4 regions of the Mangrovibacillus cuniculi genome follow, and region 2 is predicted to be linked to each of the others. Evidence: riboswitches for the same ligand, from Rfam matches in the RefSeq annotation. Region 2 holds a riboswitch; each other region holds the start of a gene.

Region 1 (2,203 bases), 960 kb from region 2:
TGTGGATTCGATTTATGCTGTTTTACAGACATTTTCTTCTTTAGGCACGAAAATTATAAAAGAATTTCCGATTCCAAATTATATCGTTAGACAAGAGAAATGGACGTTGGAAGATTGGTTAAAGGAATACCTACTACTTTTCCAGTCAAATTCAACGTTTTGGGATATGTACACGTATCAATGGAATCATCAACAATATGGCGTCATTCATCGAGACCCTCATTATTTCAATTGGATTGTTAGCAAAGATACTATTTTCTTACTCGACTTTGGTTTAGTGAGCTATGGACCTATACTTTATGATATTGCATATGTTTGGGTAAACGAATGTAAGAAGAACGCTTATCAAGAAGAGAAAGCAATACTGCTTCGGGAATGGGTAATGAAAAGCATCCCTAGTCAATCGTTTGTTTTCTTCTGTCTTTTCTTTTCAATCATGAAAAACTACGCGGATTATTACCAAGGAAAAGAAGATTGGAAGGCGCAAAATCGTTGTAAAGAGTGGATTGACTCAGAAGTAATTCATGGACTAATTAACGAATGTGTAAAGTTTCATAGTAACAATGGGGATAAGTCCATACACTATTGAGCCATCTGAATAAAGTATAAATGTGAGGTAAAGCTCACGGCAATACTCATTCGGAGGTGATTGCTCATGTGTTTCGGTTACGGTTACGGTTGTGGAAATAACTACGGTTCAACTTTCGTATTAATCGTTGTTCTTTTCATCCTTTTAATTATCGTTGGAGCAGCTTACCTAGACTAATAAAGTCTACCTTTTAAAGTATGCGAGAGAATTTCTGCAGAAAACGGGATAGTCCTATGGGCTATCCTTTTTTCTTTACGAAATCATTACTTTATGGGATACTGAAAAAAAATAATAAGAACGATGTGTGGGGGAACTGGTGATGCCAGTTGAGATCATGTCCGAGAGACGGAGACCCTTAGAACCTGATCTGGCTAAGACCAGCGTAGGGAACATATGTTAATTACCTCATACATATGCGCCCAAATGGTTTTGGGCGCTTTTTCGTTTGCCCATATTAAGTGAGGAAAACCATTTGTAGCGAACGTTCGAACAGGAGGAGAAAGATGAAAAGAAAGTTTTTTTCTGTAATTACCATTGCAAGCGCTATTTTAGTGGGTGCTTGTGGAAACCAAGCAAGTCAGGAAGATAACAAAGTAACAGTAGTCTTAGATTGGACCCCAAATACGAATCACACAGGATTATATGTTGCAGAAGCGGAAGGCTACTTTGAGCAGCAAGGGCTAGAAGTGGACATCATGTTACCAGGAGAAGCAGGAGCAGAGGCGCTAGTAGCATCTGGAAAAGCAGATTTCGGTATTAGTTATCAAGAAAACGTCACGTTATCCAGAACTGAAGACATACCTGTTGTCTCAGTTGCTGCGATTATTCAGCATAATACGTCAGGTTTTGCTTCACCTGTAGATAAAAATATTACGTCACCTAAAGATTTTGAAGGTAAACGATACGGTGGATTCGGAGCTCCGGTAGAAGAAGCGGTGTTAGGCGCTGTGATGAAGCAAGATGGCGTAGACGTGTCTAAAGTCGAAAATATTAACATCGGAAATGCAGATTATTTTACAGCAGTTAAGAGAGATATTGACTTTTCATGGATCTTCTATGGATGGACTGGAATCGAAGCAGAACTCCGAGGCGAACCAGTTAACATGCTGTATTTAACAGATTTCTCGGATAATCTGGACTACTACACGCCAGTAATTATTACGAGTGAAGATAAGGTGAAAGAAGAACCAGAGCAAATTGAAAAATTCTTATCAGCAACAGCAGCGGGGTATAATTTCGCAATGGAAAATCCAGAAGACGCTGCTCAGCACTTAATTGATGCAGTACCTGACTTAAATGAAGAACTAGTAAAAGCAAGTCAGAAATGGTTAGCGAATGAGTATGCTCGTGATGCAGAGTATTGGGGGCAGCAAAAAGAAACTGTTTGGACTAACTACGCTAATTGGATGAAAGAAAACGAGTTATTAACTGGAGAATTTATTGCGGAGGAAGCCTTTACAAATGACTTTCTTCCTAAGGAGGCACAATAATGGCTAACTCATTAGTTTCGGTACAAATTATTCCCAAAACACCTAATGGAAAGGACGTTATTCCATTTGTGGATGAAGCAATAACACTGATTCATGAATCTGGTTTACCATATCAAGTGAATCC
Region 2 (2,203 bases):
AATAATGTAAATGTTGCTTCATTTTTCCTATAAGTATGCAAGAGATTTGTAGTCGTTAAGCAGGATTTTGTCGTACAATAGAGAATAATAGTATGTAGGAGTTACAACAAAGGTGGTGTAAAAGGATGAAAAGTCCTTTTTCTCGACTCTTCGGTGTTTCAGAAAAGGAAGAGCCTGTTCAAGAAAATACACAAGAAGTGGAACAAACAGAACCGATAGAAGTGGTAGAAGTGGAACGAGATGAAGTTCACCAAATACCTATTCATCAGATTGTACCTAATCGTCATCAACCTCGAACTGTCTTTCAAGAGAGCAAAATAGCTGAGCTAGCGGAAACAATTTCTCAGCATGGTATTATTCAGCCTATTGTATTGCAAAAAATTGCAGAAGATCAGTACGAGCTCATCGCTGGAGAACGAAGATGGCGAGCTGTTCAAATGCTTCAATGGGAAAGAGTTCCCGCTATTTTGCGTACAATGTCTGAAGAAGAGATGGCTTCTGTCGCGCTTATTGAAAACCTTCAACGGGAAGAGTTATCTCCGATTGAAGAAGCATTTGCATACGAAAAGTTATTAAAGTTTCATGGCTTAACGCAGGAAGCACTGGCACAAAGACTTGGGAAGGGTCAATCAACCATTGCGAATAAATTGCGTTTATTAAAGCTGCCTAAAGAAGTGCAAGATGCAGTTTTACAAAAATTTGTTACAGAAAGACATGCTCGTGCATTAATACCTTTAAAGAAACCGGATCTTCAAATTGCTTTGTTAGCAGATATTATTGAGAAATCCTTTAATGTTAAGCAAACAGAAGACCGTGTATCTAAAATGCTAGAAAAGAATCCAGAACCATCAAAAGCAAGACGAAAGGCGTTTAGTAAGGATATGCGTATTGCTGTTAACACGATACGTCAGTCTTTAACGATGGTAACGGATAGTGGAATAAATTTAGATGCTGCAGAAGAGGAATTCGACGAGTATTATCAATTTACGATTAAAATTCCTAAAAAGAAATCTTAATAGATAACTAGAGGAAAAGCTGTTGATGATTTGTCGACAGCTTTTCTTTGAGCTTTTTTCTTACAATTGGTAAAATAAAAAAGAATAAAATACGTTACCACAAGGGGAGCGAAAGCTGAGAGTGAACACTTATGTGTTCTGACCCTTCGAACCTGTTAGTTAATGCTAACGTAGGGATGTGGAAGAGCGCATGAATACTTGGAATTCATGCTGTTTTCCCTCTCTCTTTTGGTACAAAAAAAGGAGAGTTTTTTTATGCAAACAGGAAAATTAGTAAAATTAGTGGAAGCAAGTATCATGGCGGTTTTTGCGTTGCTAGTAGACCTTTTACCTTCCATTAAACTTTCACCAAGTATCTCTATTTCTTTTGCCATGGTGCCCATATTAATTTTGGCTATGAGAAGGGGAGTTGGAATTGGGCTTCTAGGAGGATTTTTGTGGGGGACGCTGCAAGTTGTGTTAGGTGAAGCGTGGATTGTAGCTCCTTCTCAAGTAATTATTGAGTATTTCATTGCTTTCACTTGTATCGGATTTGCTGGACTTGTATCGAAGAGAGTTACTAGATCGTTACAACAAAAAAACGTCAGTGCAATATTATTTGTGTTAGCAGGTGTCATGATTGGGACAGTAGCGAGGTATTTTTGGCATTTCATCGCTGGCGTAGTTTATTTTGCAGAATACGCTCCAGAGAATCTATCTCCGTGGATCTTTTCTTTATACGCGAACGGATTAACAGCGTTAGGGTCTGCCATTCTATGCTTTATAGTAATTAACTTATTGGTGAAGACTAGAAAGCAACTACTAATCCCAGAAGAGCTCGTTGACCGTGCAGCATAAGTGTGAATAGAAATGACTAAAAGGTGCTGAAGCGGAATTAATTCCGCTTCAGCACCTTTAATTATTGTGTATCGTGTGCAAGGGAAGAAATTTAAAAGGAGAGTAACCGTATTTTTTACACTCCTACTTGTATCCTCCTATTTCTCTCTTTATTTTGACTAAATAGGCATACTTTCTCTCATTCCTAACATTATTCGATAAATCTTTCTACTCAATTCATTTTATTCACACTCTTTTTCTATTTTTTTGATAAAATAGTAATCAGGCTTGCCATTTTAGAAGGAAACTAGAGGTAGGTGAAAAGAATGGGCAAGATCATTTCGATCGCTAATCAGAAAGGCGGAGTAGGA
Region 3 (2,203 bases), 670 kb from region 2:
GAACGACAAAAGGCTTCCATATTTCGCTTTTGTGTGTATCTTCTACTATTACTACGCGCTTTTCTGCTACAGCAACTCCACATCCACCCATTCGTAAAGGGAGGTTACTAGCAACCTTCGTGTAAGAATTTGGGAACGCTTCATATCCTGGTCCGGGATTAAGTGTTTGAGACGATTCATCATAAATCATTGTGGTAACGGTAGCTTCTGTAAATATTTCTGACAAGTAACCTACCAATCTTGTAAGAATTACCTCTATGGTATCATCTGATTCAAAAGGGTTTTGATGCAAAAATTCATCTATCATATACGATACCTACTTTTTCATTTATTGTATTTTAAATTATTTTTAACGACACCTTAACGGAAGTGGATTATCTTAACTTTTAGCTTATCAGATAACAAAGATAGATACACTAACTCTCGTAAAATTATATAGATCTTGGTTGAGTTTCCTTCGTGCTATTTCGACATTAAATTTAAACAAACGTTTGATCAATGAGGTAGTTATCTTTTTGCTTGAATTAATTTTCTGACATGTTATAGTGAAAGAAACGTCACAACTACATATTTTTACCACTAGGGGGGCCTATACAATAGGCTGAGATGAGCGTGTTACGCAAAGACCCTTTGAACCTGATCTAGTTCATACTAGCGGAGGGAAGTGGGCGAGTCGTTCAATGTGTTTATTATTTATTGACCTTCTAACGCCACTTCCATTGGGAGTGGCTTTTTTGTTACGTGACCAGTAACCACTCATCGTTGATCACGAGATGTGGTCCGTTCTTAGATGAGTATTCATGTTCCATCTAAAACAAAAAAGGAGCGATTCATAATGACCACTTTTACAAAAGACTTACGAGAAAAAGTAGCACCGATTTGGGAAGCAAGCTTTCAGCACCAGTTTGTCAAAGGGATTGCAGACGGTAGTTTACCGGTAAAGAACTTTAGACACTATGTGATGCAAGATTCTTACTATCTACACCATTTTGCGAAAGTGCAAGCACTCGGTGCGATTAAATCAGACAATATGGATACTGCGCAGCGTTTTGTGACACATGCGAGTCACACATTTGAGGCAGAGCTTTCCTTGCATCAACATTTTTATGAACTATTAGATATTACAGAAGAAGAGATTCAAGCGTTTGAACCAGCTCCGACTGCTTACGCCTATACGTCCCATATGTATCGTGCCGCAGAAGAAGGGACGTTAGCGGATTTACTAGCAGCGATTTTGCCTTGCTACTGGCTGTATTATGAGATTGGCCAGAAGTTGCAACACGCAAAACCAAACCATCCAATCTATGATAAATGGATTGCAACCTATGCATCAGATTGGTTTGGTGAACTAGTGACAGAACAAATTAATCGTTTAGATGAGCTGGTAGGTGAGTTATCAGATCATGAGAAAGATAGAATAGAGAAACATTTCGTGAAGAGTAGCTATTACGAGTTAGCATTTTGGGAGATGAGTTGGTCATTAGAATCGTGGGATTCGTTGATGAATAGAGAGGTGGCACAACGATGATATATGATGGGCTGCTGTTACAAAAGATTCGACAAGAGAATCCTTTGGTTCACAATATCACCAATATCGTGGTAGCCAACTTTTCTGCTAACGGATTGCTTGCTTTAGGGGCCTCACCGATTATGGCGGATTCACCAGAAGAAATGGAAGATATGGTGACTATTGCTTCCTCCGTCGTTTTAAACATCGGTACGTTAAACCCTACTACTGTGGAAGCAATGATTTTAGCTGGAAAAGCCGCGAATGTAAAAGGAGTTCCTGTCGTGCTGGATCCAGTAGGAGTTGGGGCAAGTCAATTTCGTCGACGTGTTGTTCAGACTATTTTGCAAGAAGTGAATGTGGATGTGATTCGTGGGAATATTGGAGAGCTTGCAACGATAGCAGATGTGGAGTGGCAAGCAAAAGGGGTGGACGCTGGAGTTGGGTCTCATAGCGCTGAGTACATTGCAGAATTGGTGGCGACAAAACATAAATGTACGGTTGGAATGACGGGAGAAATCGATATTATCACGGACGGGAATACGGTCTATAAGGTAAAAAATGGAGACCCTGTAATGCCGCTTATAACTGGTTCTGGCTGCTTACTAAGCGCCGTTATTGGTGCATTTTTAGGAGTGGAATCAGCGTCTACTATTCTTTCAAAAGTAACAACTGCTATTGCGACATACGGCGTGG
Region 4 (2,203 bases), 500 kb from region 2:
TTTTTGTAAAGAAAAAGAAAGAGGAGGAAAGAGAGGTGGGCTCTCTTCCTCGTAGGAGAAACATAAATTGTCAACCTTTATGATTTCGTTATGCGGCATGCGAACCGCCTCCTCGATTTTTTCTCTCTTTGGCGATTGGGAAGCTATTTAATGCTCCAGTATCAGCAAGTTTCTCCGTTAACCATTTTCCAAGTAAACCAGCAAGAAGGGCACCAGATAGGCAGCGTACCGCAAACATACTACCTAGAAGCCAAGGATTTAATTGAGCGAAACCTGATACATAAAATCCCCATGCAAAACTGAATACAGCTGCACCTACACCAGACATGATAAGGGTAAGTGTGGAGAAACTACGATATCGTGTTAGCGCAAAAGCAGCTTCTGCCCCGAGCCCTTGAATCAAACCAGATAAAATTAAGGACGGTCCTATGGCATTACCAATTAGCACTTCAATTGTGGCTGCCATTGTCTCCGAAATCACAGCAGCTCCAGGTTTGCGAATAATGTACATGGCAATGATGGAAACGATAAACCAAATCCCAAAAATCACTTCGTATCCCATCGGTCCCATGACGCCGAACAATACATTTCCAACTTGTAAAAATAATAAATAGACGACAGCAAAGACAACTGCCAAAGCAGACATCACCATTACTTCACGAAGAGACCATTTACTTAACATGTGCGCTACCTCGTATTTCTAGCTCATTGCCACTGTGTGATGGACTATGGACAGAGGCATGAAACGTCATCACAACATGACTAGTTTTCTCACTTGTTTCTGTAAATGTTTGTTCTAAGGAATGGAAAACTTCCTCAATAGACCCATCTAGTCGAGAAGCGTAATGCTTACTTTGAGAATACGTTCCATGCTTGGTAGCGGTACCGATCGCGTCGTATATAAGCCCCATATAGTTTGGTTCATTCATTGGATAAAGAGCAAACTGGCTTCCTACATAAATAGAGTCAGCTACTTCACGCACTTGCTCCTTATTAGGAACAGAGTCATCTGCCTCCATGTAAGCATCACCTGCTGTATCTCCAGGGCAACCAATGGAAAATGTTGCGTGGAATGCTACATGTACTTCATGAGTGGAAGCGTAAGCCAAGATTGCTTTTGCTGTTGCAAACACATGATGAGCTTTACCACGGATACATGTACTGACATCATCTGTTTTCATCCATACTCGTGATGTATCCACCTTTTCTAAAGTACCTAAAATAATGTTTAAAAAATTGTCTGTCATTGGATGTAGGGAGATATTACATCCTACAATACGGCTAGTACCGCAAACTACTGGTTGATTTGTCATCACTATCAGCTCCTACTTTCGAGATAAACGAAAAAACACTGCACCTTGTTAGAAAGATGCAGTGTCGGAGCACGATATGTAGATAACCTACTAGACAATAGCCTAGTAAACTAGTAAAAGCGATTCGTGTCGTCGCTGCACTTCCCCACGCTAGTATTATCTAGATCGGGTCTTAAGGGTCTAGGCACGAACCTATCTCAGCCCCGTAATGGAGCTCCCCTAGTGCACAAGTATGCAGTTGTTAATCGTTTTCTAAGTCATTGTACATTTGGTACAAGTAGTTTGTAAAGGGGTGTACTAATCACGAATTGATTTAATGAGGTTGTTTTTTGTAAGATGAGAGTAAGTATGACGCTGGTTAGATCTTTGAAATTTTTCTGAGAATGATAAAAGTTAAATGATTGTTATGTGAGTTTGTAGAGGTAATGGCCTTAAGAATGGTTATACCAATTTTGATAATTAGAGAGGGAGAAAAATTTCATGACGAAACATAAAATTTACACCATGAGTTTTGCAAGTGTCTATCCTCATTACATTTCCAAAGCAGAAAGAAAAGGACGAACAAAAGAAGAAGTCGATGAAATTATCTACTGGTTAACAGGTTACACGGAAGAGCAGTTGGCAGAAGTGTTGGCAGAGAAGAAAGACTTTGAGACGTTCTTTGAGACAGCGCCAAATATGAATCCTGCAAGAGCATTAGTAAAAGGTGTGGTTTGTGGAGTTCGAGTAGAAGATATTGAAGAGCCAATAATGCGAGAAATTCGTTATCTGGACAAGTTAATTGATGAATTGGCAAAAGGAAAGAAGATGGAGAAGATACTTAGGAGTGTGTAAAGAAATTTAGTATGGAGTTATTAAAGCCTACAGTTCTTGCCGAATAAATCTCATCA

Evidence for each region. Region 2 has a riboswitch for thiamine pyrophosphate ahead of thiT (energy-coupled thiamine transporter ThiT). Riboswitches for the same ligand answer to the same signal wherever they lie in the genome.
Region 1: another riboswitch for thiamine pyrophosphate. It lies ahead of G8O30_RS02725 (ABC transporter substrate-binding protein); the one in region 2 lies ahead of thiT (energy-coupled thiamine transporter ThiT).
Region 3: another riboswitch for thiamine pyrophosphate. It lies ahead of tenA (thiaminase II); the one in region 2 lies ahead of thiT (energy-coupled thiamine transporter ThiT).
Region 4: another riboswitch for thiamine pyrophosphate. It lies ahead of G8O30_RS00295 (Ykof family thiamine-binding protein); the one in region 2 lies ahead of thiT (energy-coupled thiamine transporter ThiT).

Annotation. Positions count from the first base shown of each region.
Region 1 covers NZ_CP049742.1:528,684-530,886, forward strand. Annotated here, with positions in the region: gene G8O30_RS02715 (aminoglycoside phosphotransferase family protein) at 1-589, shown strand, start outside; gene G8O30_RS02720 (YjcZ family sporulation protein) at 656-766, shown strand; TPP riboswitch at 886-995, shown strand; gene G8O30_RS02725 (ABC transporter substrate-binding protein) at 1,093-2,079, shown strand; gene G8O30_RS02730 (thiamine-binding protein) at 2,079-2,203, shown strand, end outside.
Region 2 covers NZ_CP049742.1:2,703,463-2,705,665, reverse strand. Annotated here, with positions in the region: gene rsmG (16S rRNA (guanine(527)-N(7))-methyltransferase RsmG) at 1-5, shown strand, start outside; gene noc (nucleoid occlusion protein) at 126-1,016, shown strand; TPP riboswitch at 1,109-1,210, shown strand; gene thiT (energy-coupled thiamine transporter ThiT) at 1,272-1,853, shown strand; gene G8O30_RS13630 (ParA family protein) at 2,159-2,203, shown strand, end outside.
Region 3 covers NZ_CP049742.1:233,517-235,719, forward strand. Annotated here, with positions in the region: gene G8O30_RS01120 (PAS domain S-box protein) at 1-307, opposite strand, end outside; TPP riboswitch at 572-680, shown strand; gene tenA (thiaminase II) at 836-1,528, shown strand; gene thiM (hydroxyethylthiazole kinase) at 1,525-2,203, shown strand, end outside.
Region 4 covers NZ_CP049742.1:64,255-66,457, forward strand. Annotated here, with positions in the region: gene G8O30_RS00285 (ABC transporter ATP-binding protein) at 1-99, opposite strand, end outside; gene G8O30_RS00290 (ECF transporter S component) at 89-682, opposite strand; gene G8O30_RS00295 (Ykof family thiamine-binding protein) at 672-1,313, opposite strand; TPP riboswitch at 1,439-1,544, opposite strand; gene G8O30_RS00300 (DUF2200 domain-containing protein) at 1,794-2,147, shown strand.